Regions from separate parts of the Paenarthrobacter sp. FR1 genome, predicted to be linked through region 2. Evidence: predicted binding sites of a transcription regulator. Region 2 holds the regulator's gene; the other holds the start of a gene.
What was found. The regulator HspR, encoded in region 2, represses chaperone genes until heat shock. The targets are predictions, from matches to a motif close to AAGTTGAGTCNNNNNGACTCAACTT.
Positions count from the first base shown of each region.

Region 1 (15,226 bases), on a different contig from region 2:
GTCATCCTCTTCTCGATCCTCGCCCTCATCCTGGACCGCGTCAGCGTCAAACGCTCCGAGCGCGCCGTTGTGGAAGCCGTCCCGGATTCGGTTCCGGACGAAGGACCAGAGCACGACGACGTCCGCTAAGTCGGGCGCCCAACGCGCCTCTTCGGAGGGGAGCCGATGTGAGACACACCGCATTTTCGCGGGAACACGCCAGTTCACGGGGTCACATAGGCTGCGAGGGAACTTACCACGGCCACAACATGAGACAATCGACCAGTGGCACGTGGCGACGGAAAACTTTCTCATGATCTTCTCCCCGGCGAAAAAGGCCCCCAGGACGCTTGTGGCGTCTTCGGGGTTTGGGCTCCCGGTGAAGAAGTAGCAAAACTCACCTATTACGGGCTGTATGCGCTGCAGCACCGCGGACAAGAATCGGCTGGTATTGCTACCAGTGACGGCAAGCGCATCAATGTCTATAAGGACATGGGCCTTGTGTCCCAGGTCTTCGATGAGACGACCCTGAACACCCTGACCGGACACCTGGCCGTAGGCCACTGCCGGTACTCCACCACCGGTGCAAGCCACTGGGCCAACGCACAGCCAACCCTGGGTGCTACGGCAACCGGCACGGTTGCCCTGGCCCACAACGGCAACCTGACCAACACCGCTGAACTCCGGGAAATGATCCTCGAGCGCAACGACGGCCAGCTGACCGGTGAAATGAAGCAGGGCAACACCTCGGACACCGCACTGGTGACCGCCCTCCTTGAGGGCGAAGAGGGCAAGACCCTGGAGCAGACCGCGCTGGAGCTGCTGCCCAAGATCAAGGGTGGCTTCTGCTTCGTCTTCATGGATGAAGGAACCCTCTACGCAGCCCGCGATACCTACGGCATCCGCCCGTTGTGTCTGGGTCGCCTGGAACGCGGCTGGGTGGTAGCCTCCGAGCAGGCCGGTCTGGCCACCGTTGGCGCAAGCTTCATTCGCGAGATCGAGCCCGGCGAATTCATCGCCATCGACGAAGACGGCGTTCGTTCGCAGCGCTTCGCCGAGGCAACCCCTGCCGGCTGTGTCTTCGAGTACGTCTACCTCGCCCGCCCGGATGCTGCCATTGCCGGCCGTTCGGTGTACGAGGCCCGTGTTGAGATGGGCCGCCAGTTGGCCCGCGAAAACACGCACGAGGCTGACCTCGTCATCCCGGTTCCCGAGTCCGGCACCCCTGCCGCTGTTGGCTACGCCGAACAGTCGGGGATTCCTTTCGCGCACGGCTTCGTCAAGAACGCCTACGTGGGCCGCACCTTCATCCAGCCCTCGCAGACCCTGCGCCAACTGGGTATCCGGCTCAAGCTCAACGCTCTGGAATCCGTGATCCGTGGCAAGCGCATCGTTGTGGTGGACGACTCGATCGTCCGCGGCAACACGCAGCGCGCCATCGTCCGGATGCTCCGCGAGGCCGGCGCAGCGGCGGTGCACGTCAAGATCTCCTCTCCTCCGGTCCAGTGGCCATGCTTCTACGGCATCGACTTCGCGTCCCGCGCCGAGCTCATCGCCAACGGCGCCACCATCGAAGAGATCTCGCAGGCCATCGGCGCTGACTCGCTGGCCTACATCTCGGAAGACGGCATGATCGGCGCCACCCAACAGCCGCGCGAACGCCTCTGCACGGCGTGCTTCACCGGCAAGTACCCGATCGAGCTTCCGCACGCGGACAAGCTCGGCAAGAACCTGCTGGAGCGCACCGACCTGGGTGGACTGCCCGCCGCGAATGAGGACACCTCCGTGGACGACTCCGAGGATCCGGCCGAGAAGCCCGGCGCCACGGGCTGCGATCCGGGACCCGACGCCGAATTCGAGAACCTGCTGACCGACGCTGATCGTTTGACCGACGCCGACAAGAAAGAGTCTGTATGACCTCCGCAACCCCTGCCGCTGAGAACAACTCCGGTATCACCTACGCCTCCGCGGGTGTCGACGTCGAAGCGGGAGACCGCGCAGTCGAACTCATGAAAGGCGCCATCAAGGCGACCCACAACTCTTCGGTGATTGGCGGCGTCGGCGGTTTTGCTGGCCTGTACGACGTCTCCAAGCTCCTCACCTACAAGAAGCCGCTGCTGGCCACGTCCACTGACGGCGTGGGTACCAAGGTTGCCATTGCGCAGGCCATGGACATCCACGACACCATCGGTTTCGACCTCGTAGGCATGGTGGTGGACGACATCGTAGTGGTGGGTGCCGAACCGCTCTACATGACCGACTACATCGCCTGCGGCAAGGTTGTCCCGGAGCGCATCGCGGACATCGTTCGCGGTATCGCAGCTGCTTGCTCTGTTGCCGGCACCGCCTTGGTGGGCGGCGAAACCGCTGAGCACCCGGGCCTGCTGGGTGAACACGAATACGACGTCGCAGGTGCCGCCACCGGCATCGTCGAGGCCGATGCCCTGCTCGGCCCGGACCGGGTCCGCGAAGGCGATGTCGTCATCGGCATGGCGTCCTCCGGCCTGCACTCCAACGGCTACTCCCTGGTCCGCCGCGTCATCAACCACGCCGGCTGGGCACTGGACCGCCAGGTTTCCGAACTCGGCCGCACGCTGGGCGAAGAGCTCCTGGAGCCGACGCGCGTCTATGCAGCTGACTGCCTGGACCTCGCCCGCACCTTCCCGGTGCACTCGGCCAACGCCGTTCACGGTTTCAGCCACGTCACCGGTGGTGGCCTGGCCGCCAACCTGGCACGTGTCCTCCCGCAGGGCCTCGTGGCCACGGTTGACCGCAACACGTGGGAACTCCCCGCCATCTTCAAGCTGGTCTCCGAGCTCGGCAACGTTCCGCTGGCCGACCTCGAGCGCACGCTGAACCTCGGCGTGGGCATGGTTGCCATTGTTTCCGCCGAAGCAGCCGACGCCGCAGTGGCCCGCCTGAACGACCGCGGCCTGCCGTCCTGGGTCATGGGTACCGTTTCGGCTGACAGTGACTCGATCGACAAGACCGGCCCGGATTACGTCCAGGGTGCCAAGGGCGTCGACGGCGGCGCCGTACGTCTGGTGAACGCCTACGCCTAGGCGGTTTATCGCCTCATCAAGAGAGCGGCCGGGCAGTTGAACTCAACTGCCCGGCCGCTCTTTCTTGTTGGTTGCCCTTCCTAGACCTGGATCAGGCTCAGCACGCCGCCTTGGGATCCTGGATGGTGGCGAGGGAGCCTGTCTCGGGCTTGTCCTCCGGCTCCACCAGGAGCTCTCCCCCGGCGGCAACGGCTGCCTCAGCAGCCTTCCGCAGGTCCGAAACCCCGAAGTAGATCTGCCAGGCAGCGTCATCGCCCTCCTCGGCAGGAACAATCCCGGCCACCTCGTCGCCGTTGATCATCAGCGTGCTGTAGCTGCCGCCGTCGTCCTGGGGATATTCGGTGACCTCATGCCCGAAAAGCTGCTGGAAGAACGCGACGGCGGCCTGCGGCTCGGGTGTCAACAGCTCGGCCCACGCCAACGCACCGGGCTCGTTGAACAGGTGGCTTCCCACGTGGGTTCCGGCCTGCCAAATGCCGGTGGTTCCCCCGCCTGCAGCTTCGATGAACGCCAGGACACCCGTGTCGGCCACAGCTTCGGGCCCGAACTGGAGCTTCCCCCCGGCATGAACGGCGTCCGCCGCGATTTCTTCCGTATCAGTGGCAGCGATGTAGATGTTCCACTGGCCGTGGGTTCCGGCGGCTTCTTGCCTGGGGTTCTGCGGAGCGATCACTGCCACCAGCTGATCCTTCACGAAGGCTTGCGAGTAACTGCGGCCATCCGGCGTCGGCAGGTCCTTGAAGGTCCAGCCGAACACCTTTCCGTAGAAATCCTTGGCAGCGGGAACGTCCCTTGTCTGCAGATCCGCCCAGCACGGCTCCCCGCTGGCGTAGTGCTTCCGCGCCGTCACGCTGCGAGTCCCGTCATGATGCTGAAGGCTGCTCCCGCAGGATCCATCAGGACAGCCATGCGGCCCACTCCGGGGACATCAAAAGCCGGCGCGATGACGTGGCTGCCCAGCTCCACGGCTTGCTCTACGGTGGCGTCGATCTCCACCGCGCTGAAGTACGTCATCCAAAACGGCGACAAGCCCTCAATGGGCAGCTTGAGTGCTCCCGCTATGCGCTTTCCGTCCACCAGGAGGCTCGTGTACTCCTGCAGTTCACCGGCGGGCCCGGTCTCGCTGGAGCAGCCTGTCACGGCCTCGTAGAACGCGACGGCCTTGGGGACGTCGTGGGTCTGCAGTTCATTCCAAATCATGGTCCCCGGCTCGTTCACCAAGCCCGATCCGGGGTGGTTGCCCGCCTCCCAGAAACCGATCTGGGCCCCGGTGGGATCTGTGGCGAAGAACATACGCCCGCTGCCGTTGGGGACGGCGTCCGGAGGAACAACCAAGGTCCCGCCTGCTGCTTCAACGCGCTTAGCGGCTTCGTCGGCGGAGTCCACGGCGATGTAGTTGGCCCAGTAAGACGGCATTCCCGCAGGCGCATCCGGCAACTGCTGCATCATGCCTGCGACGTAGCGGCCCTGGAGCTTGGCCATGTAGTAGGTCATGCCGTTGCCGGCGTCCATGGCGTCCAGCTCCCAATCGAACAGGTCGCTGTAGAACTTCTTGGAGACCTCAATGTCGGTGGAGGACAGGTCCACCCAACACGGTGTCCCCTGCTTGTAGCTTTCGACCGCCGGCATGGCACTCCCTTTCAATGCACTCGACCTCAAGCCTACGCAAAAAAGGGCCCTCAGGGTACGCCAATAAATGGCGTGCCCTGAGGGCCCTTTTCAAAAGATATACGGCACCCGAAGATGCGCGATGACCTTGATGTACGACGGCGGTCCGCAACTCAGTGCCAGCGGCACCTGTTGGTTGCGACAGCTATCCGATACGGCGGGTGTCTACCTCGTCGTCATCGTCTTCCGCGTACTTGTCCTCGTAGGCCGAATAGTCCGGCTCCGGGGGATCTTCGGGGAAGTGGCTCTTGACACGACTGGACGGACCCGTGAGCTCCCGCTCAAGTGCCGAATAGTCAGTGTTCGGGGAGTAGTACTTAATGTCCCGAGCCTGCTTGGTAGCTTTTGCCTTTTGACGGCCGCGCCCCATGGCGTGACCCCCTTTTGTACTTGGACCGGAGGTGGTCACCTTGGCTATCGGTGAGGCCCCGGAATGTTTGGTCAATTTGTCGTATGTCTAGATTACATGCTTTCGGAGGTGCCTGCGCGCCACCGCAGCGCCGCGCCGGGGCCAACTGCAAGCAAAACCGGCACCGAACACCGCCAAGAGGGCCGAAAATTGGGTAGAGTCTGCCTCAATGCGGCATCAGAGCAGGAAGGCACACCCCGGATTATGAGCCAGGACAACACTCCACCGCGTGATGGTTCACCTCGCAATCAAGACGAGGATGGGGTGCCTCCTGCACCCAAGACGCCACCTCCGCCGTCGGGCCTCCAACCTGATCCCGCCCCGGAGATCGACCCCGACTTCGTCCCGAATCCCGGAGAGCAACCGGACCCCGCTGCCCCGCCCACCGGTGATCAGGCGCCGGAAGATACAACTGCAGATCCGGCGCAGCCGGCTTTCGCGGGTCAGCAACCCTACGCGAGCCAGCTACCTTATCCTGGCCAGCAACCGTACCCGGGGCAGCAGACCGGCCAGGAATGGCGACCAGAGCCGCAGGGAGATCCGGTCAAGCGGCAGCGGCTGGTGATCGGCGGGATCGTGGTGGGCGTCCTCGTCCTCATCGGCGTAGTCATTTGGGTCCTGCTCAACCTGCTGGGCACCCGCCCGGAAGCAGTTGTCAGCACACCCAGCGCGACGGCAACCCCCGGCCCCCTCCCACGTGACGCGAATTCCAAGGACTTCCAGGTGGGCGACTGCTTCGCCGACTTCGATCCCAATGCTTCCAAGGCAAGGGCCGTTGCCTGCGACACCGAGCACTCGGCCCAGCTTGGCGCCATCCACCTGTACGGAGCGGACGAATCGTTCCCGGGCACCAATGCGTTGCGCGACAAGGGACGTGAAGTGTGCCGCAACGTGAAGCTCAACGCGGCAGCCGACAAGTACGTACTGCTTCAGCAGAACGTCTACCCCAGCACCACCAGTTGGGACCGTGGCGACCGCCGCGTTGATTGCTTCGTCGTTGTGGATTCCGGCAACACCATCACCGAGGACGTCCTCGAAAAGTAGCTCTCAGCTACTTCCTGCGAACCGTGAGACCTGTACCTGCAGCAGCACCGCCGTCGGGACCTGTGAGCGCTTCCAACCCCTCAAGGGTGAGTTCGTCCACGTCAGCTGCGGTGTCCACCAGCACAGTATCGCCGTCGCTGATCTCGCCGGCCAGGATTTCCTTGGCCAGGCGGTCACCGATCTCGCGCTGGACGAGCCGGCGCAGTGGCCGGGCGCCGTAGGCGGGATCGAAGCCGGACATCGCCAACCAGGCGCGCGCACCGTCGGTGACCTCCAGGCTCAGGCGGCGATCACGGAGCCGGTTGCTCAGCTCGGCGACATGCAGCTCCACAATCCGGGCAAGTTCCTCGACGGACAGCGGATCGAAAAGCACGATCTCGTCCAGGCGATTCAGGAACTCAGGCTTGAACGATGCCTGGACCACGGCCATCACAGCCTCGCGCTTGGCCCTGGCATCCAGCGACGGGTCCACCAGGAACTGGCTTCCGGAGTTGGATGTCAGCACCAGGATGGTGTTGCGGAAGTCCACGGTGCGGCCCTGGCCATCGGTGAGACGACCGTCGTCCAGAACCTGCAGGAGGATGTCGAAGACCTCGGGGTGGGCCTTCTCCACTTCATCGAGCAGCACCACCGAGTACGGACGGCGACGGACAGCTTCCGTCAACTGACCGCCTTCCTCGTAGCCGACGTATCCCGGAGGGGCACCCACCAGGCGGGCGACGGCGTGCTTCTCGCTGTATTCGGACATGTCGATCCGGATCATGGCGCGTTCGTCGTCAAAGAGGAAGTCGGCCAGGGCCTTGGCCAGCTCGGTCTTGCCCACGCCGGTAGGACCAAGGAACAGGAACGAACCCGTGGGCCGGTTGGGATCGCTGATGCCTGCACGGGCACGGCGAACGGCGTCGGAGACAGCCTGCACGGCCTTGCTCTGGCCGATCAGGCGCTTGCCGAGTTCCTCTTCCATATGCAGCAGCTTCTGCGACTCGCCTTGAAGCATGCGGCCGGCAGGGATGCCCGTCCACGCTGAAATGACCTCGGCGATGTCGTCAGCGGTCACGTCTTCCGCGACCATCAGTTCAGGCTTCGACTCGCTCCGGGCGGACTCTTCCTCAGCAGCGGCGCTCAGCTCCCGCTCCAGGGCGGGCAGTTCACCGTAAAGAATCCGCGACGCCGACTCAAGGTCGCCTTCACGCTGGGACTTGTCCGCTGCCGAGCGGAGTTCATCGATCTTGGCTTTCAGCTCACCCACACGGTTGAGGCCTGCTTTCTCAGCTTCCCAGCGCGCGTTCAGTGCGCTGAGTTCTTCGTTCTTGTCGGCCTTGTCCGCGCGGAGCGCAGCCAGCCGTTCCACCGACGCAGGATCGGTCTCGCCCTGGAGGGCAAGTTCCTCCATGGTCAAGCGGTCGACGGCGCGGCGGAGCTGGTCGATCTCTTCAGGGGCGGAATCGATTTCCATCCGGAGCCGTGACGCGGCCTCGTCCACGAGGTCGATGGCCTTATCCGGCAGCTGGCGGCCCGAGATGTAGCGGTTGGAGAGCGTTGCCGCCGCCACCAAGGCAGAGTCGGCGATGGCTACCTTGTGGTGCGCCTCGTAGCGTTCCTTGAGGCCTCGGAGAATGCCGATGGTGTCTTCGACGCTGGGCTCGCCAACGTACACCTGCTGGAAGCGGCGCTCCAACGCAGGGTCCTTCTCAATGTTTTCGCGGTACTCGTCCAACGTGGTGGCACCGATGAGGCGCAGCTCGCCACGAGCCAGCATGGGCTTGAGCATGTTGCCCGCATCCATGGCACTGTCGCCGGTGGCACCGGCACCCACTACCGTGTGGATTTCATCGATGAACGTGACGATCTGTCCATTGGAGTTCTTGATCTCTTCAAGGACTGCCTTCAGGCGTTCCTCGAACTCGCCACGGTACTTGGCGCCGGCCACCATGGACGCAAGATCGAGCGCGATCAGCGTTTTGCCGCGCAAACTTTCCGGGACGTCGCCGGCCACCATGCGCTGGGCGAGGCCTTCGACGACGGCCGTCTTGCCGACGCCGGGCTCGCCGATCAGCACGGGGTTGTTCTTGGTGCGGCGGCTCAGGACCTGGACGACGCGGCGGATCTCGCTGTCACGCCCGATGACGGGGTCCAGCTTGCCCGAGCGGGCCACCGCGGTGAGGTCGGTGCCAAACTTCTCCAGTGCTTGGAAGGTGTTTTCCGGGTCTGGCGAGTTGACGTTCCTGTCGCCTCGGACACCAGGCAGGGCGGCGAGCAGCGCTTCGTGGGAGGCACCGGCGTCGCGCATTAACTTTCCGACGGCGTCACTTCCGGCAGAGAGGCCCAGCAGCAGGTGCTCGGTGGAGACGAAGGAGTCGCCAAGTTTGTCGGCCTCGTTCTGGGCAGCCTGGATGGCCTGCATGGACTGGCGGGACAGCTGCGCCTGCTGGACCGAACTGCCCGACGACGACGGAAGCGCCTTGATGGCAGAGCTGGCCTGCACGCTGACGGCATCCGGATCGGCCCCCGTAGCTCGCAGGAGTGCCACGGCCACGCCTTCGCGCTGGTCCATGAGGGCTTTGAGCAGGTGGGCTGGCTCAAGCTGCGGGTTGCCGGCAGTTGAGGCGTTCATGGCGGCCGCAGAAAGGGCCTCCTGGCTTTTGGTGGTGAATTTGACGTCCAAAGAGTGCTCCCTTTCTGGAGTTGAACCAATACTTTCAAAGTTGAGTCTACTACGCTCAACTTTGATTTTTGGCCCACTGTGTTCCATGTTTGCCCACGGCGAAACCAGTGTCCAGAGCTGCCGGGTAGCAACGCAGCTTAGGCTGGGGCCATGGACTCAATCTCCACCGTGGACGAACTTGAAGAACTGATCGGCCTTCCCCTGGACCGCGTGCGCCGAAAGGTGCGGAACTCGCTCAGTGATTTCGACCGGCAATGGCTGGCAGCGAGCCCCTTTTGCGTGATCTCGACGACGGACGCGCAGGGTCACGTGGACGCCTCGCCCAAGGGGGACCCGGCCGGCTTCATCCAAGTCCTTGACGACCACACCATCGCCATCCCCGAACGGCCCGGCAACAAACTCGCGTTCGGCTTCCGCAACATCCTGGAGAACCCGAATGTCGGCATCCTCTCGGTGGTCCCCGGACGCACGGACACACTGAGGATCAACGGCACGGCACGTATTGTCCGCGATGCCGACTTCTTCGAACTCATGGTGGTCAAGGGGCACCGTCCGCGCGCAGCTGTGGTGGTTTCCGTGGAGGAAGTGTTCACGCACTGCGGCAAGGCCTTCATGCGCAGTGGGCTGTGGCAGCCCGAGACGTGGAACCCCGGCGACCTGCCCAGCATCGCAAAGCTCGCCCAGGCCTACACGCAGCCCGAAACCCCGCTGGCAGACCTCGAGGACTACTACGGACGGTCGTACGCCGAGCGGATGTACCGCGAGTAGGCGTCAGGCCGGGTAGACCGACACCAGCGCTGCCTTGACCACGAACCGCACGTCCATCCCGGGAACAAGGCCAAGATCGGCCGATGCCGCGGGCGTGATGTCGGCGGAGAGGGCCGGTGCCGATGAACCCGTGCTGGCACGCACCCGGATCTGGTCGCCGTGCGGTTCAAGGTCCGTAACGGTCGCCGCGAAGGAATTCCGCGGGCTTCCGTGCACATCGCCCAGGAAGACGGAAACAGCCGACGGCGGGAACGCGGCCACGCCCGCCTGGCCGGACACAGGTGACCACTCAGGATCGTGCTGGCCGGCGAAAACCCGGCCATCCGGCGTCGTTATTCCCTCGCCCGAGATGACCCCCGTGACGAGGTTGAGCCCCGCCAGTCCGGCGGCGAACTGGCTCCGGGGGCGCTCCAGGACCTGACGGGTGGGTCCGGCCTCGGCAATCCGGCCCTGCTCCACCACGATCACGCGGTCCGCGAGCATGTAGGCATCCAAGACATCGTGCGTGACGATGATGGCCTTCCGGTCCTTGAGCACCCGTTTGAGGACACGGCGGAGCAACGGTGCTGCATGGATGTCGAGGGCTGCCATAGGTTCATCGAGGAGCAGCAATTCCGGTTGGGCCGCCAGGGCACGAGCCACGGCAACGCGCTGAGCCTGCCCGCCGGAGAGCTGGGATGGCTTGCGGTGCGCCAGGGGCAGTGCGTCAACTTCGGCCAGCCAATGACCTGCCGACTCCCGCGCGGCCGCTTTCGAAACACCGGCACTGCGCGGACCAAACGCCACGTTGTCCAGGGCATTCAGGTGCGGAAACAGCAGCGCCTCCTGGGCCAGCAAAGCCGTGCCACGCAGGTGCGGCGCGCTCCACAGGCGAGTCCCGCCGTCGAGGTTGAACAGCGGTCTCCCTCCGATTTTCGCCGTGCCGGAATCCGGCCGGAGCAGCCCGGCGATCACACCCAGCAGCGTGGACTTGCCCGCGCCGTTGGGACCGAGAATGGCCACGGTCTCACCGTCAGCGAGGCTGAGCGACACGTCGAAGTTCCGGGCACGGAGGCTGGCCCGCAGCTCGAAGCTCATGCCTGGACCTCCGCACTGTTGCGTCGGCGACCATAACTGAGCCCCACCACGGCCACGGCGACCGCCACCAGTACCAGGGACAGTGCGACGGCGGCGTCAGCATCACTCTCACGCTGCAGGTAGATCTCCAGCGGAAGGGTCCGAGTAACTCCCTCCAGGCTGCCCGCGAACGTCAGGGTGGCGCCAAATTCCCCCAGGCTGCGGGCAAAGGACAACACGGCGCCCGACGCCAGCCCTGGCAGTACCAGCGGGAGCGTCACGCGGCGAAGCACGGTGGTGGGTCGCGCACCGAGGGTCGCCGCGACGGCCTCGTACCTGTTTCCGGCCGATCGCAGGGCACCCTCCAAACTGACCACCAGGAACGGCAAGGCCACGAAGGTCTGCGCGAGGATGACGGCAGTTGTGGAAAACGCGATCTGGATACCCGCCAACTCCAGGGACTTCCCCAGGAGGCCTTGGCGCCCGAACGTATACAGCAGCGCAATACCGCCGACGACGGGTGGCAGCACCAGCGGCAACAGGACCAACGAGCGGAGGAGCCGCTGTCCGGGGAACTCGCCGCGGGCAAGAACCAGCGCCAGCGGAACGCCCAGCACAATGCAGAGGATTGTGCTGGCCGCGGAGGTTCGCAGGCTCAGGCCCAACGCGGCCACCGAGGATTCGGACGTGATGAGGGGAATGAATTGCGGCCAGTTGACCTTCGCCACCATCGCCACCAATGGAAGAATCACCAAGAGGCCGCCCACGACCGCCACGGCATAGACCCATCGCGGGATGCCGTGGTAGCCGGAGGTGCTCTGCCTGTTCATGGACGTCCTACGGTGCGCCAAAACCAGCGTCGCTGAGGACCTGGCTGCCAGCCTCGCTGGTGACCGCCGCGATGAACGCCGCCGCCAGTTCCTTGTTCTTGCTGGTACCGACCGTGGCGATGGGATAGACGTTCACGGCCCTGTCCGACTCCGGGAAGGGGATGCCCTTGACGTTGTCGCCGGCCCCCTTCACGTCCGTGACGTAGACCAGGCCAGCATCGGCCTCGCCCGAGGTGACCTTGCCGAGGACATCGGTCACCGAGGATTCCTCGCTGACCGGGGTCAAGGAGATGCCGCTGGCCTTCTCAACCGTGTCCGTTGCCGCGCCGCAGGGGACCTGGCTGGCGCAGGTGACTACTTTGACGCCTGGCTTGGCGAGGTCCGCAAGGGAAGAGATCGACGCCGGGTTGCTGGGTGGGACGGCAATCTCCAGGACGTTCGTGGCGAAATTTGTCGCGGTACCCTCCACGAGTTTGGCGTCGGCCAGCTTGGTCATGTTCTTGGTGTCGGCGGAAGCGAAAACGTCGGCTGGGGCACCTTGGCTGATCTGCGTGACCAGGTCCGAGGAGCCTGCGAAGCTCAGCGCGACCTTGGTGCCGGGGTTCTTGGCTTCAAAATCCTTGGCCAGTTGGGTGAAGGTGGCCTTGAGCGAGGCTGCGGCAAAGACGGTCACTGTCCCGCTCAACTGGGCGCTGCCGCTGGTGCCCGATGGTGCCGCGGCGGGGGCCGTGGTGCCGCAAGCAGCGAGGACGCCGGCCAAGCCCACCGCCACGGAGATGCCCACAATGCTCGTCTTCAGGTGAAGGGTCCTCATATGATGCTCTTTCCCTGCGGTGTTTCGATGATGACGGTGGTGGCCTTGACCACGGCGGTGGCCACTGAGCCGAGTTCCAGTCCCAGCTCCCTGACGGCTTCACTGCTCATGAGCGACACCACCCGAAACGGGCCACATTGAAGCTCCACCTGGGCCATGACTTTGTCCGCGGTGATTCCCGTAACCAGGCCGACGAAGCGGTTCCGCGCCGAACTTCCGGATCGGGAGGGGTCGTCCGGGAGGTGGGATTGGTCGCGGGCAAGCGTGGCCAGTTCCAGCCCGTCCACGGCAAGCCGGCCCGCTCCGTCCTTCTGCGCGGTCAGCGTCCCATTTTCCGTCCAACGCCTTACGGTGTCGTCACTGACACCCAGGAAGCGAGCGGCTTCTGAAATTCGTATTTGCGGCATGGAATGATTGTAGTTCCGTAAATGCGGTTTATTGGCATCGAATGATCCGCAGACGAAATGTGACTCCCTCAGGACCAGCCGCGCCCGGTCCCGCCAGACGCGACCGTACGCAGTGGTGCGCCGGCCGCGGAGGGGTGCGCCCGCCGTCGTACTTCTTTGCGCTACCCATGGTCCCCGGGAAGGTGGAGCCGTACCCTGATCTAGGGGAGAGTCTTAGGCGCGAAGGAGCGTCCCATGGAATGGATTCGTCCGGACAGCCCGAACTACCACGAGGCCCGGAAACTCTTCAACGCGATGATCGATCGCAGGCCGGCTGTCATCGCCAAATGTTCTGATCCCGGGGAGGTTGCCGAGGCCCTCAGCTACGCCCACAACCACAATCTGGACGTGGCAGTAAGGTCCGGCGGGCACTCGGTGGCCGGCATGTCCACCAATGACGACGGCCTGGTGGTTGATGTCCGCCCCATGAAGTCCATCAGCGTGGATCCGGAGGCAAAGACCGCCACGGCCGGCGCCGGACTCACCTGGGGCGAGTTCGACCGCGCCACCCAACAGTATGGACTGGCCGTCACGGGTGGGCGCGCCTCCACCACGGGAGTCTCGGGATTCACCCTGGGCGGCGGCTCGGGGTGGCTGGAGCGTTCCTACGGTTTCGCGTGCGACAACCTCCTCTCCGTTGACCTGGTCACGGCCGCCGGCGACCGGGTCACCGCAAGCCGGGATGAGAATCCGGAGCTGTTCTGGGCCCTCCACGGCGGGGGCGGAAACTTCGGCGTCGCCACCTCCTTGACGTTCCAATTGCACGATCTCGGGCCCACCATCATGGCCGGACTCATGTTGTTCCCCGGAGACGACGCGGCGGAGCTCTCCCGTGCCTTCCGCGGGATCGCATTGGAAGCTCCCGACGCCGTCGGAACAGCCCTCGTGTACCTCACCGCTCCGCCGGAAGAGTTCGTCCCGGAGGACATGGTGGGAAAGCTCGCTGTCGGCATGGCCTACCTTTACGCGGGTGATGTGGAGGCCGGCGAAGAGCACGCGAAGCCGTTCCGCGACCTTGGCCCCTCCGTGGATCTGGTCTCGCCCATGGGATACGCGGATTTCCAGTGCATGATCGACGACCCTCCAGACCATTACAACTATTGGAGCGCCGACTACCACGATGAGCTCAACGATGACGCGCTGGACCTTCTGGTGGACTCTGCCCACCGGCTTCCCGGAGCCCACTCGCAACAGTTGGTGGCGCGGTGGGGCGGAGCCGTTTCCGGACCTGCTGCCGCGAACACTCCGTTACAGCACCGCGGCGCAGCATGGGTCAGCCACCCGTTCGGCTTGTCGGAGACCCGGGAGGGCGGGCAGGAAGCCAAAGCCTGGGTCAAGCAGTTCCGCCAGGACATCGCCCCCTACACCACGGGCGGCGTGTGGCTGAACTTCATCGGCGACGAGGGCCAGGACAGGATCATGGCCGCCTACGGAGAGCAGAACTACCGCCGGCTGTCCTTGGTAAAAGGCGAGTTCGATCCTGACAACGTGTTCCGCGGCAACCAGAACATCCTGCCGGCGGAGCGCTGAGTTTCCCCACACTCCTTCCCAGTTGCCGTGGACAGCGCGGGCAGTGAAGCCCGGGTTTCCGGGGCGGCAGCACGGCGGTAGACGTCCCGATGGCCGGCAACTGGGAAGGATCGTCCGGGACTACACTTTGGCCATGGCCATCTACGTCGATCCCCCTTTGTGGCCAGCGCACGGAACCGTGTTTTCGCACCTCGTTTCGGACACGTCGCTGGACGAGCTGCACGCCTTCGCGGCCGCTGCCGGAGTACCGGAGAGGGCCTTCGACGGAGACCACTATGATGTCCCGGAACGCCGCTACGACGACCTTGTCCTCGCCGGCGCCATCCCCGTGGAAGCCCGTATCCTGGTCCGCAAACTCATCGCCAGCGGGCTCCGGATCCCTGCTCGGGAACGGAGCAAGGCCCTGACTGTCCCGTTAATGGAACGCTGGAACAGCACCTATCCCGGGCACGAGGAATTAGGCCTCGAGCTGCTGGAACGCTGGGGTGAAGATGGCAGGAAGTACCACAGCCGCACGCATCTCTTGGCTGTAGTGGAAGCCCTGGACATCCTGACCGAACCCGCCCTGCCCGCACGGACCGTTGCCCTGGCGGCCTGGTTCCACGACGCCGTGTATGAAGGAGTGGCCGGACAGGACGAGGAAGAGTCCGCACAACTGGCAGAGAACCGGCTCACGGCTGCCGGTTTGGCTCCCGCAGACGTAGCCGAAGTAGCCCGCTTGGTGCGGCTCACGGCCACCCATAGTCCCGAGCCAGGTGACCACGCCGGGGCCCTCCTCTGCGACGCTGACCTCTCCGTGCTGGGAGGTGACGAGCAGTCCTACGCGCGGTATCTGGCCGCCGTCCGCGAAGACTACGCCCACGTCAGCGACGACGACTTCGCGAAGGGGCGCGCCGCCGTCGTGCGTCATTTGCTGGGCCTGGACCCACTGTTCCATGGCGAACGCGCCAAGGCT
Region 1 covers NZ_JBPFSF010000010.1:47,751-62,976, reverse strand. The annotation lists gene ACR30Z_RS17940 (hypothetical protein) at 1-129, shown strand, start outside; gene purF (amidophosphoribosyltransferase) at 265-1,896, shown strand; gene purM (phosphoribosylformylglycinamidine cyclo-ligase) at 1,893-3,041, shown strand; partial or broken gene ACR30Z_RS17925 (VOC family protein) at 3,122-3,891, opposite strand; gene ACR30Z_RS17920 (VOC family protein) at 3,888-4,670, opposite strand; gene ACR30Z_RS17915 (DUF3073 domain-containing protein) at 4,855-5,079, opposite strand; gene ACR30Z_RS17910 (septum formation family protein) at 5,383-6,162, shown strand; gene clpB (ATP-dependent chaperone ClpB) at 6,170-8,827, opposite strand; gene ACR30Z_RS17900 (pyridoxamine 5'-phosphate oxidase family protein) at 8,978-9,595, shown strand; gene ACR30Z_RS17895 (sulfate/molybdate ABC transporter ATP-binding protein) at 9,599-10,672, opposite strand; gene ACR30Z_RS17890 (ABC transporter permease) at 10,669-11,481, opposite strand; gene modA (molybdate ABC transporter substrate-binding protein) at 11,489-12,295, opposite strand; gene ACR30Z_RS17880 (TOBE domain-containing protein) at 12,292-12,702, opposite strand; gene ACR30Z_RS17875 (FAD-binding oxidoreductase) at 12,937-14,271, shown strand; gene ACR30Z_RS17870 (DUF4031 domain-containing protein) at 14,405-15,226, shown strand, end outside.
Region 1: the regulator HspR is predicted to act here: its motif matches at 8,865-8,889, upstream of clpB (ATP-dependent chaperone ClpB).

Region 2 (15,226 bases):
CACTCGGCCGGAACCATCACGGTGGACGAGGTTGAACGCCCGGTTGGAGGGCCCGGTGACATCGTCATCAAGGTCCGCGCGGCGTCCATTTGCGGCACGGATCGCCGGATCGCCGCCAACGGCCACTTCAAGCTCCCGGAAGGAACACCGCGGGTGCTCGGCCACGAGTTCGCCGGCGACATCGTTTCCGCCGGGGCTGAAGTCGCCGGCTACGCAGTGGGCGACAGGGTCAGCGTCACTCCCAACGTCGGCTGCGGGCGGTGCCAAAGCTGCCTGGTGGGCCTGAACAACATGTGCCCTTCCTACGAGGCGTTCGGCATCACCATGGACGGCGGATTCCAGGAATACGTGCTCATCCCCCGCTTCGCCATCGAACGGGGCAACGTGTTCCACCTGCCGGACACCGTGGACTACGCCGAGGCCGCCTTGGTGGAGCCCCTGTCCTGCTGCTACAACGCGATCAGCAAACTGGCCATCGGGCCGGAGTCCACTGTCCTTGTCATGGGCGCCGGACCCATTGGCGCCTGCCATGTGATGCTGTCCAAGTTGTATGGTGCCGCCAAAGTCATCGTGTCCAACAACCGGCAGGCACGGCTCGACTTCGCCGGTTCGGTGGGAGCCGATGTCCTGGTGAACCTCGGCGAGCGCGAGTTGGCTGCCGTGGTTGGCGAGGAGACTTCCGGCAAGGGCGTGGACGTGGCGCTGACCTGCGTTTCCAAGCCGGAGGTTCAGGCGGAGGCAGTGGATCTGCTGGCGATGCATGGGCGGGTGAACTTCTTCGCCGGCCTGGGCAAGGCCCAACGGGTTCCGGTGGACACTAACAGGGTCCATTACCAGGGCCTCACGTTGACGGGGACTACCGGGTCCAGCAACTCCGACTACGCTGCGTCTTTGCGGCTGGTTGGACAGGGCCGGTTGAACCTCTCGCCACTGGTCACCGAGACCTTCACACTTGATGACATCGACAAGGCCATGGACTACGCAGGATCGGGCGCCGGCATGAAAGCCATGATCCTTTTCGACTCGAAGTGAAGCGCAGCCCGCCCGGGCACAGCGCACGCAGAAACGGACATCTGATGACGAAGAAGTACATCATGGCACTCGATTCCGGCACCACTGGAATCAGATCAATCCTCTACAGCCAGGATCTTGAGATCGTAGGTGAAGCCAGCCAGGAGTTCACCCAGATCTACCCCAAGCCGGGTTGGGTGGAACACGACCCCATCGAGATCTGGAATACCCAGCTCGCTGTGGCCCGGCGCGCTACGGAGGCCGCGGGAATCGATCCCCGGGACATCAGCGCTATCGGTGTCACCAACCAGCGTGAAACCACCGTCATCTGGGACCGGGGCACAGGCAAGCCCATCATGAACGCCATCGTCTGGCAGGACCGTCGGACCGCAGGCCGGTGCGACGAGCTGAAGGAGAAGGGCTTCGAGGAGCATGTTCGCTCCACTACGGGTTTGGTGGTGGATGCCTACTTCTCTGGTACCAAGATCGCCTGGATCCTGGACAACGTTCCTGGGGCTCGTGCCCGTGCGGAGGCCGGCGAACTGGCCTTCGGCACGGTGGACAGCTGGCTGATCTGGAACCTCACCGGTGGCAAGGCCCATGTCACGGATTACTCCAACGCGGCCCGGACCATGCTCTTCAACATCAACACCCTGGACTGGGACGACAAACTGCTGGACGAATTGGGGGTACCGCGGATATTGCTTCCACAGGTCCGGCCCAGCAGCGAAGTCTACGGACACACCTGCGATGGGATCTTCGCCGGTGCCCGGATTCCCGTGGCGTCCGCGGTTGGTGACCAGCAGGCTGCGTTGTTCGGCCAGGCTTGCTTTGACCGGAGCATGGTCAAGGCAACGTACGGGACGGGCGCCAGCCTGGTCATGCACACCGGCGATACTCCGGTGAGCTCGGCCAACGGGATGCTGACCACCATCGCGTGGGGCCTGGATGGGAAGGTGGAGTACGCCCTCGAAGGACTCATTTTCGTTGCTGCCGCCTCCATCCAGTGGCTCCGCGATGAACTCCGCGTCATCTACGACTCCGCGGACAGCGAGTACGCAGCAATGCACGTTGAGGACTCCGGAGGGGTCTACGTGGTACCGGCCTTCACCGGGCTGGCCGCGCCGTATTGGGATCCGTACGCGCGCGGAGCAATCCTGGGCCTCACCCGGGGATCGAGCCGCAACCACATTATCCGGGCCACCCTCGAGTCCATCGCCTTCCAGATCAAGGACGTCATCAACTGCATGGAGACCGATGCGGGCATTCCCGTCTCGGAGATCCGGGTTGATGGCGGGGCGGTCCGGAACAACTTCCTCATGCAGTTCCAAGCCGACATGCTCAACGTCCGGGTCCTCCGGCCCCGGCAGGTGGAGTCAACTGCCAGGGGTGCCGCCCTTCTTGCAGGACTGGCCTGCGGGATGTGGAGCACCAAAGAACAGCTGCGTGAAACTTTCGCCCTGGACCGGGAATTCGTTCCGGACATGGCTGAAGAGAAGCGGCAGAAGTTGTACTCCGGCTGGCAACGCGCTGTTGCCCGTGCCTCCGATTGGGAAGAGCACTAGTCCATCCACTTTCAACACCTTAGGAGAGCACCACTATGTTGCTGCCCGCCACTGAACCCACCATGTACTTCATTGGTGTCACCACTAACCAGTCGTCCATCATGCGCGTCTTCCCGGCATGGGCCGAGGAACTGGGACTCGCCGCAGTCCTGAAGGGAATCGATCTTTCGCCCGGGGCACCGGACGCCGAATACCAGGAAGTTGTCCGGTTCCTGAAGTCCGATCCGCTGTCCCTTGGCTCCTTGGTCACCACCCACAAGCTGGACATCGTCAGCGCAGCCCGCGAGGACTTTGACGGTTTCGGGGAAGACGCCCAAGTGCTGCACGAAATCAGCAGCATCAGCAAAAAGGACGGACAGCTGTGGGGAAACGCCATGGACGCCGTGACCAGCGGCCTGTCGTTGGAAGCGATCGTCCCTGACGACTACTGGCTGGATTCTGCCGCGGAACTGGTCCTGCTGGGTGCCGGAGGTTCTTCGCTTGCCCTGACGTACTACCTGCACAAACGCGCTTCGGCCGGACTCCCCGTCCCCGCGAAGATTACGGTGACCAACCGCCGGATCAGTCGGCTGGAGGAAATGCAGGCCATGCATAGGGGCCTTGGCAGCACCCTCCCCCTTACTTACGTCCAGGTGGCTGACGTGGCGGAAAACGATTCTGTGGTGGCTGCGGCCGCGCCGGGGTCCGTCATCATCAACGCCACAGGACTGGGGAAGGACCGGCCAGGCTCGCCCCTCACGGACAACGTGGTGTTCCCGGCCAACGCCATCGCCTGGGACTTCAACTACCGCGGCGACTTGGTCTTCCTGGACCAGGCACGCGCCCAGCAGACCGGGCTCAACGTCCGCGTCGAAGACGGCTGGGTCTACTTCCTCCACGGCTGGACCCGCGTGATCGCCGACGTCTTCGGCATCGACATTCCTACCCGCGGACCGGCCTTCGACCGCCTGTCCGATATCGCATTGAACGTTTCCAAGAAGGAGATCTCCAAATGAGCACCACCCCCACCGAAACCAACCCCGCTGAAACTACGACGCCAGCAGAAACCACTGTCCAGGCCGTCCTCACCGACTTCGACGTCACCACGGGGTTGTCCGCCACCAAGGCACCGCTTCAGCGCCGGCTCTCGGCCATGGCCGACATGTACGTCGACCAGGCTGCCGCGGCCGCCCAGGTGGCCGACGACGACGTCATTGTCTACGAATTCTTCGATATGGGCGTCCCGTCCACGCCTGGAGATGTGGCCTACGGGACCAGCATCACCTACCCGGGCAAAGTGGGCGACGAGTACTACATGACCAAGGGCCACTTCCACGAGGTCCTGGACACGGCCGAAATCTACTACTGCCTCAGCGGCCGCGGCTACATGCTCATGGAAAACCCGGAAGGTGATTGGCAGGCTGCCGAATTTACCCCGGGACAGGCCGTGTACGTTCCCCGTCGCTACGCCCACCGCAGCATCAACATCTCCGACACCGAACCCTTGGTGACCTTCTTCGCCTTCCCCGGCCATGCCGGCCACGATTACGGCACCATCGAGACCAAGGGCTTCCGCAAGCTCTGCGTCGAGCGCGACGGCAGGCCGGAGTTCATCGACAACCCGCGCTGGCAGGCCTGACAGCGATGTCACCGAAGACAACGCACGACGGCGGCACCCGCCGGATTGCGGTGACCCCCCGTTCCATTTCGGACGGGGGTCACCCCGCCTTGCGCCGACTGGAAAAGGCGGGATACGACGTCGTGTATCCCGCCCCGGGTGCGGTGCCCAACGAACAGCAGCTCCGCAGCGCCCTTCCCGGCTGCGTGGGCTACATCGCCGGGACGGAACACCTCAGCGGCTCGTTCCTATCCGAGTTCCCTGAGCTGAAGGCAATCTCCCGCAACGGCGTTGGGATCGATTCGATCGACGTCGACGCCGCCAAACGGCAAGGCATCAGCGTCCTCACCGCTCCCGGCGCGAACTCCCAGGGCGTTGCCGAACTCGCCATAGCCCTCATGCTCTCCGCGGTGCGTGGCATCCCGTGGCACGACCACCAGCTCAAGGCAGGCCAGTGGGCACGGCGTCCGGGCCGGGAAATTTCCGGCCTCACGCTGGGGCTCGTGGGCTGCGGGCAGATCGGACGCCGGGTTGCCACCATGGCATTGGGACTGGGCATGAAGGTCCTCGCCTTCGATGCGTACCCGCTCGAATCATTCCGTCCGTCCGATGATTTCTCCTGGGAAACACTGGAGGAAGTACTGGGATCCAGCAACATCATCTCCCTGCACATGCCTCCCGCCGAGGAGCCGGTCATCCGCCCCGCAACCATTGGATTGCTGCAGCCGGGCACCGGAATCGTCAACACGGCAAGGTCCTCCCTGGTGGACGACGCGTCGGTGTTGGCAGCGCTGGACTCCGGGCAGGTGGCATTCCTAGCCACGGATGTCTTCGCCACCGAACCGCCGGGGCCCACAGCGTTGGTGCTGCATCCCAACGTCGTCGCGACACCGCATATCGGTGGATACACTGGGGAAAGCGTTGACCGAGCCACCTGGGCGGCCGTGGACAACCTGCTTCAGGCCCTGGCCACTCAGCAATAGACCGGAGACTGCCACATGACGGAGACCTTTACCGACGGCGGACTGCTGCACCGAATTTCGGCGCGGTTGCCCTACCTCCCGCCGTCGCTCCGTCTTGTGGCAGAGGCCGTGCTGAAATCTCCGGAGCAGGCACAGGCCATGACCATCACCGAACTGGCTCTGGCCGCTGGAGTGGGTGAGTCAACGGTGTCCCGCTTTGTGCGCGAACTCGGCGTGGACGGCTACAAGTCGCTGCTGCTGGGACTGGCCGAAGCTACGTTCATCTCCAAGGCGGCCACACAGGAGCAAACGGCGGCCTCGGATGTCGTGTACGAGGGCGTCAACCGAGGAGACACTCCTGCGGACATCGTGGGCAAGGTAGAGCGCAGCAGCATTCAGTCTCTGCGGCGTACGGGCCAGCGCCAGGACGTGGAAACCATCCAGAGCGCAGTAGACATGATCGACGCCGCCAACACGCTGGTTTTCTGCTGCATGGGATCCTCCAGCATCGCCGCCGAAGAAGCGGTGATGCGCTTCACCCGCGCCGGGAAGAAATGCATGCTGTACCGGGACACCACCATCCAGGTCATGTTGGCTACCATCCTTGCCCCGGGCGACCTCCTCATTGGCATCAGCGACTCCGGCCAAAGCACGCCCATCATCGAGGCACTTCACCTGGCACAGCAACGCGGCGCAGCAACCCTGGCCATCACCGGAACGGAAGGATCACCGCTGCTTGAGCACGCGGACATCGCCCTGTTCACGGCCACGGTTCCCAGCGGCGGCGAACTCTACGGTGAGTCCGTGACCAGCAAATGGGGCCAGCTCCTTGTCATCGACATCCTGTACGCCGCCTTCGCCACGCGTCACTACGACGCCACCGTCAAGACGCTCAAGGACACCTACCAGAGCAGTATCCGGCAGTCGCGCCGGAGCACACCGGACTCTTAGCCCTTCTTTACTTCCAAGCCGTTACCCATGCCAGCAACTCAACGGATTCCAGCGAATCGCAGAGGGCATGGGCCAGCGGCCGTTGGCTTGCCGTTTGGGGCACTGCAACGACTTTCATTCCGGCCGCAACGGCCGCTGAGGCACCGGCCTCGGAATCTTCGAAGACCAGACAATTTTCGGGACGGGAGCCAACGGCGGCAGCGGCAGCCAGATAGATATCCGGCGCCGGCTTGGGACGAGGCACATCGTCCGAGGACACCGTGGCGGCGAACCCGCTGTCGAAACCACCCCGGCCCAAAGCCACATCCAGGATGCGTCGCGCAGAGTTGCTCGCAACAGCGAGGGGAACCTTTGCCCCAAGGATTGTCACGAGCTCGCGGGCGCCGGGCATCGGCCGACCGGATTCACTAACCAGGCGTTCATTCACATCGAGTAGTCGTGTGATGGCCGCGTCGGGGTCCGTCCCGGAGCGTTCGGCCATCAACGGGCCAATGCGGCTGGCAGGTAAGCCCACCAGTTGGTGTTGGAGGTCTGCATCGAAATGCACGCCGAGGTCCTCACACACAATGCGCTGCGTCTGCACCCAGAGAGATTCCGTGTCCATCAACAGCCCATCGCAGTCGAAAACGACTGCTTGCGGACGCCACGAACCGAATACATCCATCAAGGCGGACGGAACGCCTGCGGACTTCTCCAGCCGGGTTGGCGCAGGGATCATCGGCCTTCCCCCGCCCGCGGACGCCACACCACAACAGCCTGCGATCGTGCCCGGGGCCGTTGCCCGCGGGACAGGCTGACGACGTCGCCCGCGGCTCCCGCAGCAAAGATGCGGGCGTCCACTGGCGTACGGCGGCGTGTGAGCTCCTCCGTCAGTTCAGCCACGCGGTACTGCAGCGCGGCGACCTGGTTTTCAAGGTCGAGGATGCGCTTGATGCCCTCCAGCGAGACGCCGGACTGCGAGAGGCGCTGGACCTCCCGCAGCTTGTTGACGTCGTTCTGGGAGTAGCGGCGGGACTTGCCGGGCGCACGGCTGGGCGAGACGATGCCCAGGCGGTCGTACTGGCGCAACGTCTGCGGATGCATGTCGGCAAGCTCCGCAGCAACGGAGATGACAAAGATCGGCTGGTTGACGTCGATGCCCATGGCCGCCTCCTTACAACCGGGCCTTCGCGGCCAGATCGTGACGCGGGTTGGCGTCGGTGGTGGCAGCAGCGAAGGCCTTGACGGCTTCTTCCGCTTCCTTGTTGAGGTTCTGAGGAACCGCGACGTCGATTGTCACCAGCAAGTCTCCGGTCGCCTTGGACGTCTTCACGCCTCGGCCCTTGACCCGGAGGGTGCGACCCGAAGGTGTTCCGGCCGGGACGCGAACCTTGACGGTGTCGCCGTCGAGGGTTGGTACTTCGATCGTCGCGCCAAGCGCCGCTTCCGCGAAGGTGACTGGCACGTGGATGCGGATGTTGTCGCCGTCGCGGTGGAAGAAGTCGTGCGGCTTCACGCTCACCGTGATGATGAGGTCGCCATTGCCGGCCGGCCCAACGTTACCCTTGCCGCGCTGACGGACTTTTTGCCCGTCCTTGATGCCTGCTGGGATCTTGACGTCGATCACGTTGCCGTTGCTTTCACGCAGGCTCACCGTGGTGCCCTTGATGGAGCCGGCGAAGGAGATGGACGTCGTCGCATTGCGGTCTGAGCCCTTCTGCGGTGCCCGCTGGAACCCGGTCTGGCCGGCACCTCCGAAGCCGCCACCAAACAGGTCAGCGAACTCGGGCGGAATGCCACCTCCGCCGCCCGCAGGTTGACGAGCGCCCGGCCCGCCACCGAACAGGCCGCCGAACAGGTCCTCGAACCCGCCGTTGGCTCCAGCACCGCCGCGTCCAGCACCGGCACCCGGAGCAAACCGGGCGCCGCCCATGGCACGGATGGCGTCATACTGCTGCCGGTCCTCAGGACTCGACAACACCGAGTAAGCCTCGGAAATGTCCTTGAACTTCTTCTCCGCAGCAGCATCCCCGGAATTCGTATCCGGGTGGTACTGCCGGGCTAGCTTGCGGTAAGCCTTCTTGATATCCGCGTCGGACGCGTCCTTGGCGATACCAAGGATCGCGTAAAAATCCTTTTCAACCCAGTCCTGGCTGGCCAAGAGCGTTTCCTTTCGATTGGGAACGAGATGGCAGTTCATCCCAATGTTTCAATGAAACACTGTCACGAACTGCCATCTCGAAGGGTACTAAGCCGGGACAGCCACGATCACCTGGGCTGCACGCAGGACCCGCTCACCTGAGCGGTATCCGGAGCGCAGCACCTGGCTGACCGTGTCAACCTCGATGTCTTCGCCGGGCTGCTGGATGAGTGCTTCGTGGATGGTGGGGTCGAATTCGACACCCGTGTCCGCGATGCGCTCCAGTCCGTACGTCTTCAGCGCGTTTTCCAGCTTGGTGGCGATGGCGGCGAAGGGGCCGTCTTCGAGGTCACCGTGCTGGCGTGCGGCGTCGACGTCGTCCAGCACCGGGAGCAGCGAGTTCAGGACGCCGATGACGGCCATCTCTCCTGCTACGGCGCGGTCGCGTTCGACGCGCTTGCGGTAGTTGACGTACTCAGCCTGAAGGCGGAGGAGGTCGTTGCGGAGCTCCGCTGCCTGGGCTTCAGCCGCGGCACCGGAGGCAACCGACTCCTCAGCCGGCACCTCTACCCCGTTGAGGATTTCCTCAGCCTGGGAGAGGGCGTCGCCGTCCGTGGGAGCGGCATTGCCTTCGGTGGGAGCCGCAGCTTCGCCTTCGGGGTGACGGGCCGCCCCGGTTTCCGGGTCAACCTTGCGGTTGTCACGAATAACCGGCTTGCGCGGCTCGTTGCCTTCTGAGTGCTCTGCTTCGTTGCCGTGGTGAGGCATGACTACTTCTTCGCTTCGTCTTCGTCGATGATTTCGGCGTCAACGATGTCTTCATCGTCGGCAGCCTTGTCACCAGCGGGAGCGCCTTCTGCACCGGCACCCGGAGCGTCAGCTGCAGCGGCCTGCGAGTAGATCGCTTCGCCAAGCTTGGTCTGGGAAGCCTGGAGCTTCTCGAACGCAGTCTTCACAGCGGCGTCGTCGGTGCCTTCCAGCGCGGACTTGAGGGCGTCGACGTCGGCCTTGACCTCGGTCTTGACTTCCTCGGGCAGCTTGTCGTCGTTGTCGGCGATAAGCTTCTCGACGGAGTAGGCGAGCTGCTCTGCGGAGTTACGGGTGTCCGTAGCTTCGCGGCGGGCCTTGTCCTCAGCAGCGTGCTCTTCGGCTTCACGGACCATGCGGTCGATGTCGTCCTTGGAGAGCGCCGTGCCACCGGTGATGGTCATGGACTGTTCCTTGCCGGTGCCCTTGTCCTTGGCGGACACGTGGACAATGCCGTTGGCGTCGATGTCGAAGGTGACCTCAACCTGCGGGACGCCACGGGGTGCCGGAGCGATGCCGGTCAGTTCGAACGTGCCCAGCGGCTTGTTGTCGCGGGTGAATTCACGCTCGCCCTGGAAGACCTGGATGGCCACGGACGGCTGGTTGTCGTCAGCGGTGGTGAAGGTCTCGGAACGCTTGGTGGGGATAGCCGTGTTGCGCTCGATGAGGTGCGTCATGACGCCACCCTTGGTTTCGATGCCGAGGGACAGCGGGGTGACGTCGATGAGGAGAACGTCCTTGCGCTCGCCCTTCAGGACACCGGCCTGGAGTGCGGCACCAACGGCCACAACTTCGTCCGGGTTGACGCCCTTGTTGGGCTCCTTGCCGCCAGCGAGTTCCTTGACGAGCTCGGAGACAGCAGGCATACGGGTGGAGCCACCGACGAGGACGATGTGGTCGATGTCGGAAACCTTGATGCCGGCTTCTGCGATGACGTCCTGGAACGGCTTCTTAGTGCGGTCCAGGAGGTCCTTGGTGAGGTCCTGGAACTTGGCGCGGGTCAGCTGCTCGTCCAAGTGAACCGGGCCGTCGGGGGTGACGGACAGGTACTGGAGGGAGATGTTGGTGCTGGTGGAGGAGGAGAGTTCCTTCTTGGCCTGCTCTGCAGCTTCACGGAGACGCTGGAGGGCGATCTTGTCCTTGGAGAGGTCGATGCCCTTGACCTTGAGCTGGCTCAGGAGCCACTCGACGACGCGGTTGTCCCAGTCGTCGCCACCGAGGCGGTTGTCACCGGCGGTTGCGCGGACCTGGATGGTGGAGAAGTTGTCTTCGTCCTTGCCAACCTCGAGGAGGGAGACGTCGAAGGTTCCGCCACCGAGGTCGAAGACCAGGATGAGTTCGTCTTCCTTGCCCTTGTCCAAGCCGTAAGCCAGTGCAGCCGCGGTGGGCTCGTTGACAATACGGAGGACGTTGAGGCCTGCGATTTCACCGGCTTCCTTGGTGGACTGGCGCTCGGCGTCGTTGAAGTAGGCCGGAACGGTGATCACAGCGTCGGTGACCTCTTCGCCCAAGTAGCTCTCGGCGTCGTTCTTGAGCTTCATGAGGATACGCGCGGAGATTTCCTGCGGCGTGTACTTCTTGTCATCGATGGCGACGTTCCAGTCGGTGCCCATGTGGCGCTTGACGGAAGCGATGGTGCGGTCGATGTTGTTGACGGCCTGGCGCTTGGCGATTTCGCCCACCAGGACTTCGCCGGACTTGGAGAACGCAACGACGGACGGCGTGGTGCGGCCGCCTTCTGCGTTGGCGATGACGGTGGGCTCGCCACCTTCGAGAACAGAGACCACGGAGTTGGTGGTTCCGAGGTCGATACCTACTGCACGTGACATATCTTGTTTTCCTTTCAATGGCCGATGTTGGAGATCGCGCCTGGCAACGGTCCGCTGGGCGGTTTACGTGCTGGGAGCCTGCTCAACAATCGGCTAGTTGAGCGTTCTGCACTCAACTGTACTCAGCCTCAGATTTAAGTCAATCCAAAGTTGAGTCTAGTACGCTCAACTTTCTGAATCACGGCCCGGAAACCCGCAGAATCACGCGGCAAAATGGGGTGGTTTCGCCTACGGTGAACTGGCAGACGAAGCCTCAGGACACGCAAAATGCCCTCCGCCAGTCACCCGGAGTGGCGGCACCCATATCCGGGTGTCACTACTGAATATGCGCGGCGTCAGCCGTTTGGGTGGCGTCAGCGGCGTCGAGCGGTTCCGGCTTGTAGACCCACGCCACCAGGACCACGGAGATGATCATCAGCAGGAACCATGCCAGGAGCTTGTCGATGGAGACCGCCTGCCAGCCCTCCAACTGGTTCGGATACAGCCACGCGCGGGACCACGTACCGATGTTCTCCGCGAACCAAATGAACAGCGCCACCAGCAGGAAAGACACCAGAATCGGCATCTTGAAGCGGCGGCGGAACACCCGGAAGTGCATCACGCACCGCCCGTAAACAAGCACGACGGCGGCAAGCAGCACCCAGCGAAGGTCAAGGATGTAGTGGTGCGAGAAGAAGTTGACGTAGATCCCCGCCGCAACAATGGCCGTGATCCATCGCCGCGGATACCGATCGAAGCGGAGATCGAACAGCCGGAAGACCCGCACCATGTATGAGCCCACGGCCGCGTACATGAACCCACTGAACAGGGGAACCGCGCCGATCCGGAGGAAACCCTCGGCCTCGTAAGCCCACGAGCCAACGTCCGTCTTGAACAGCTCCATCACCGTTCCCACCACATGGAACAGCAGGATCACCCGCAACTCCCGCAGCGTCTCCAGCTTGAAGCTGATCATGAGCACTTGGATGACGATCGCGGCAATGGTCAGGAAGTCGTTCCGAGCCAACGCGGCATTGTCCGGATACCAGAGGCGGGCTGCGATGATCACGGCGAGCAACGCTGCACCGAACACGCAAGCCCACGCCTGCTTCAGCCCGAACACCACGAACTCGGTGAGTCCCGCCCGGGCGCGTCCTCCGGGGGCTCGGTCCAGGTAGCGGTGCGCGAGATCGTCGATGGACTGTTCCACGGACGTGGAGTTACGCATGGTCCGCCTTGGTAGACCCGAGTTGGCCCAGGTAGTAGTCTCGCGGCCAGTGGCGGATCCGTTGGGGCAAGCGAGGATAGACCCTGCCCACCATCCGCATGGTCCGATCGAACCGGCGCGCCTGCCCCGGCCCCCAGTCAAGCCCGAAACCCTCCCGAAGATGGTCCGGCAACAGACCCGCAGTCAGGAACCGTGCCAAGGGCATGGCCAAACGGAGGAGTTGCGGCCCGGCCGCCGGGTAGAGGAGTTCCTGCGCTACCTTCAGTGCTTTGGCGTCCGGCTGGAGTTTGCTGACATGCGCGTCCCAGTACGCCGCGAACGCGCCCCGATCAACTGGCCACATCGTCGCCGGAAGCTGCAGAGCCGTTCCGATCCGCGCGTACTCGCTGTAAATACGGTCGGCAGTCTCGTCGTCGAGCGGTCCGTGAACCTGCTCATAAACAGTCACGGCGGTGTCGTAGAGGGTAGCCACCACCCATAGTTGAGACTCGGCGTCGAACGCGCTGTAGCCCGCGGAGGTGGCATCGGGGCTCCGCCGGACCGGCGCGTGCGCCCTGTTGACCGCGCGGCGAACGGCCTTCAGCTGCTCCTCCGAGCCGTACACCACCGCATACACGTACGTCATGGTGGCGCGAAGCCGGTCCATGGGGCGCTCCGCGAAGTTGCTGTGCTCGGCCACGCCGTGACCCACTTTGGGATCGGCGATCTGCAGGAGGATCGCCCTCCCCGCACCGGCGAGCAGGACGCCCTCAGCACCGATGTCAGCAAGTCCACGAACCATCTGAATACTGTAGCGCCCTAGCCTTGGAGCCCCACGACGCCTTGAAGCACGCCAAGTTGATGTTCGAAAAGTTGGTCGCGGGCTTTAAAAGTGTCTTGACCATATTGCCCAAAGACCTCAAAGCTGACAGCCCCGAACACCGACGTCCACGCCAGCACGCCCCGTGCGAGCGAAGCGTCCGGCGCCGCGAGGTTCATCTCCGAGCGGATGGCGGCCAGGTCTTCGGCCAGGGCGGGAGGAATCACGACGGCGGGACTCACGTGGGCGTCCAGGGCACCTGCGCGGTAGGCGGCATCGAAGATGCCCACCAGACGAAAGATCACACGGGTACCCGGGACGGTGGTGCGCTCGCCCGGAGCCTGATACCCGGGAACAGGACTGCCGAAGAGGAGCGAATAGCTGGCCGGCTCACGGAGGGCCCAGGCACGGACTGCCACGCCAAGGGCCTTGAACTGTCCGGGGAAATCATCCTCCGGTACGGCGTCAACGGCTGTGTCCACTTGGTCGCCGAGCTCGTTGTACCCGTCGATGAGCAGGAGCGTGAGAAGCTCATCCCGATTCTCGACATACCGGTAGACGGCCGAAGATACGACACCCAGGTCCCGCGCTACTGCACGCAGGGAAAGGGCTGCTGCGCCATGGAGCGCCAGGTGCTCGCGACCGAGCCGGATGATGTCGGCGATGGTCTGCGCGCGGGCACGTTCGCGGGGAGTTGGGGGCTTGGCCTTGATTGCTTCGGCGGGCGTCATGCCCCCAGCTTGCCATAACAGAGAGCGCTGTCAACAAATGAGAGCATTGCTCTTGACTTTGAGGGGATAATCGATCACCCTGAATTGAGAGAGCACTGCTCTCGCTTTCAATCCAGAGCGTTATCTCCCGAAAGAAGGACCTCATGTACGTCGTCACTGGAGCAGGACCGGTGGGTTACACCATTGCCGAACAGCTCGCCGAGCAAGGCCACCAAGTCCGCATCCTGACCCGCTCGGGCAGCGGCCCGGACCATCATTTGGTGGATCGGATGCGGGTGGATGCCTCCGATCCCAGCCAGGTTTCCCGGGCCGTACAGGGCGCCAAGGCGGTGTTCCACTGCATCCACGGTTCGGCGTACCGCGCCGCGGCCTGGGCAGCCGAACTCCCCCAGGCCGAGCAAGTGGTGATGGATGCAGCGGCAGCCGCGGGCGCCGTCGTCGTATTTCCTGAAAGCCTCTACTCGTACAGCGAGCCGGACCGCGTTATGACGGAGGCTGGACCGCGCCAAGTGTCAGGCGGAAAACGCGGGGTCCGAACCCAGCTGTTGAACGCGCGGCAGGCACATGCAGCGGACACCGTAAGTGTTGTGGCGGGCGACTTCTTTGGGCCGCGAGTCAAGATGGCGCATGCCGGCGAGCGCATGGTGACGCCCATCCTGGCAGGCAAGGCGGTGCAGGTCATAGGGAGTACCCGCCAGCCGCACTCCTTTACTTATGTACCGGACCTCGCAGCCGCCATGATCGCTGCGGCGAAGAAGCCGGAACTCTGGAACCGCGTGCTGCATGCCCCCACCGGCGCCGCCGTGACCCAGCGGGAAATAGCCGAAGCGCACGCGGCGGCCGCCGGCGTGACTGCACCCAAGGTGAGCGCCGTGCCCGGATGGGTGCTGCGGGTGGCGGGCCTATTCTCTATGGACATGCGCGAGCTTGCCGAATTGCTGTACCAGTTCGAGCGCCCGTTCGTGATGGATTCCACCGAAAGCCAGCGGCTCCTGGGCCTGGAACCGACTCCCCTGCCCGAGGCCGCAGCGGCAGCGGTGGCCTGGTGGCAGGACGCTGCCCGGCTACCCAACTAACTGGCAGTAGTGGTTGTTCTGAGCGCTGAAAACAACCACTAATGCCAGTCAGTTGGGTGGGCGATTCACTGAAACCTTCGGATGTCTGAAAATGTTCGAATCATGGATTTCCCTGCTCGTGGCTGAAACCCTGAGTGAAGTGCACAGGACGTATCCGGAGCGTCCCGGACGGCACCAACCCACCCCACTATTAATGCCACACGGGATACTCAATGAGGAGATCTTCCATGTCCACATTCGCCATCAATCGTCGTCAATTGCTGCAGACCGGGGGCATCGGCGGACTTGCCGTAGCACTGTCAGCAACGTCCTCAGGCGCCGCCCATGCCGCGCCCCAAAAGAAGAGCACGGGTACCCCGCAGATTACTGATCTGGGGCCTGCAGTAGTCCAGTTCTCGCTCATGAGTTCGCTGCTGGTGGGCGACACGGTCTACATCGGATCCCGCAATCTGAACCCGGTGCGGGTGATCGGATACCACCTCCCAACAGGCACCATCACGTCCCGGACAGATCTCGGCTCGGGATACAGCATCCAGGCCTTGGCTGCTGACTCCACCGGGCGTTACGTGTAC
Region 2 covers NZ_JBPFSF010000008.1:31,811-47,036, forward strand. The annotation lists gene ACR30Z_RS15615 (zinc-dependent dehydrogenase) at 1-1,032, shown strand, start outside; gene glpK (glycerol kinase GlpK) at 1,077-2,576, shown strand; gene ACR30Z_RS15625 (shikimate dehydrogenase family protein) at 2,612-3,571, shown strand; gene ACR30Z_RS15630 (glucose-6-phosphate isomerase) at 3,568-4,194, shown strand; gene ACR30Z_RS15635 (phosphoglycerate dehydrogenase) at 4,200-5,156, shown strand; gene ACR30Z_RS15640 (MurR/RpiR family transcriptional regulator) at 5,172-6,086, shown strand; gene ACR30Z_RS15645 (HAD family hydrolase) at 6,094-6,804, opposite strand; gene ACR30Z_RS15650 (heat shock protein transcriptional repressor HspR) at 6,801-7,229, opposite strand; gene ACR30Z_RS15655 (DnaJ C-terminal domain-containing protein) at 7,240-8,226, opposite strand; gene ACR30Z_RS15660 (nucleotide exchange factor GrpE) at 8,314-8,973, opposite strand; gene dnaK (molecular chaperone DnaK) at 8,976-10,841, opposite strand; gene ACR30Z_RS15670 (DUF817 domain-containing protein) at 11,158-12,048, opposite strand; gene ACR30Z_RS15675 (oxygenase MpaB family protein) at 12,041-12,829, opposite strand; gene ACR30Z_RS15680 (TetR/AcrR family transcriptional regulator) at 12,847-13,578, opposite strand; gene ACR30Z_RS15685 (NAD-dependent epimerase/dehydratase family protein) at 13,722-14,654, shown strand; gene ACR30Z_RS15690 (PQQ-binding-like beta-propeller repeat protein) at 14,882-15,226, shown strand, end outside.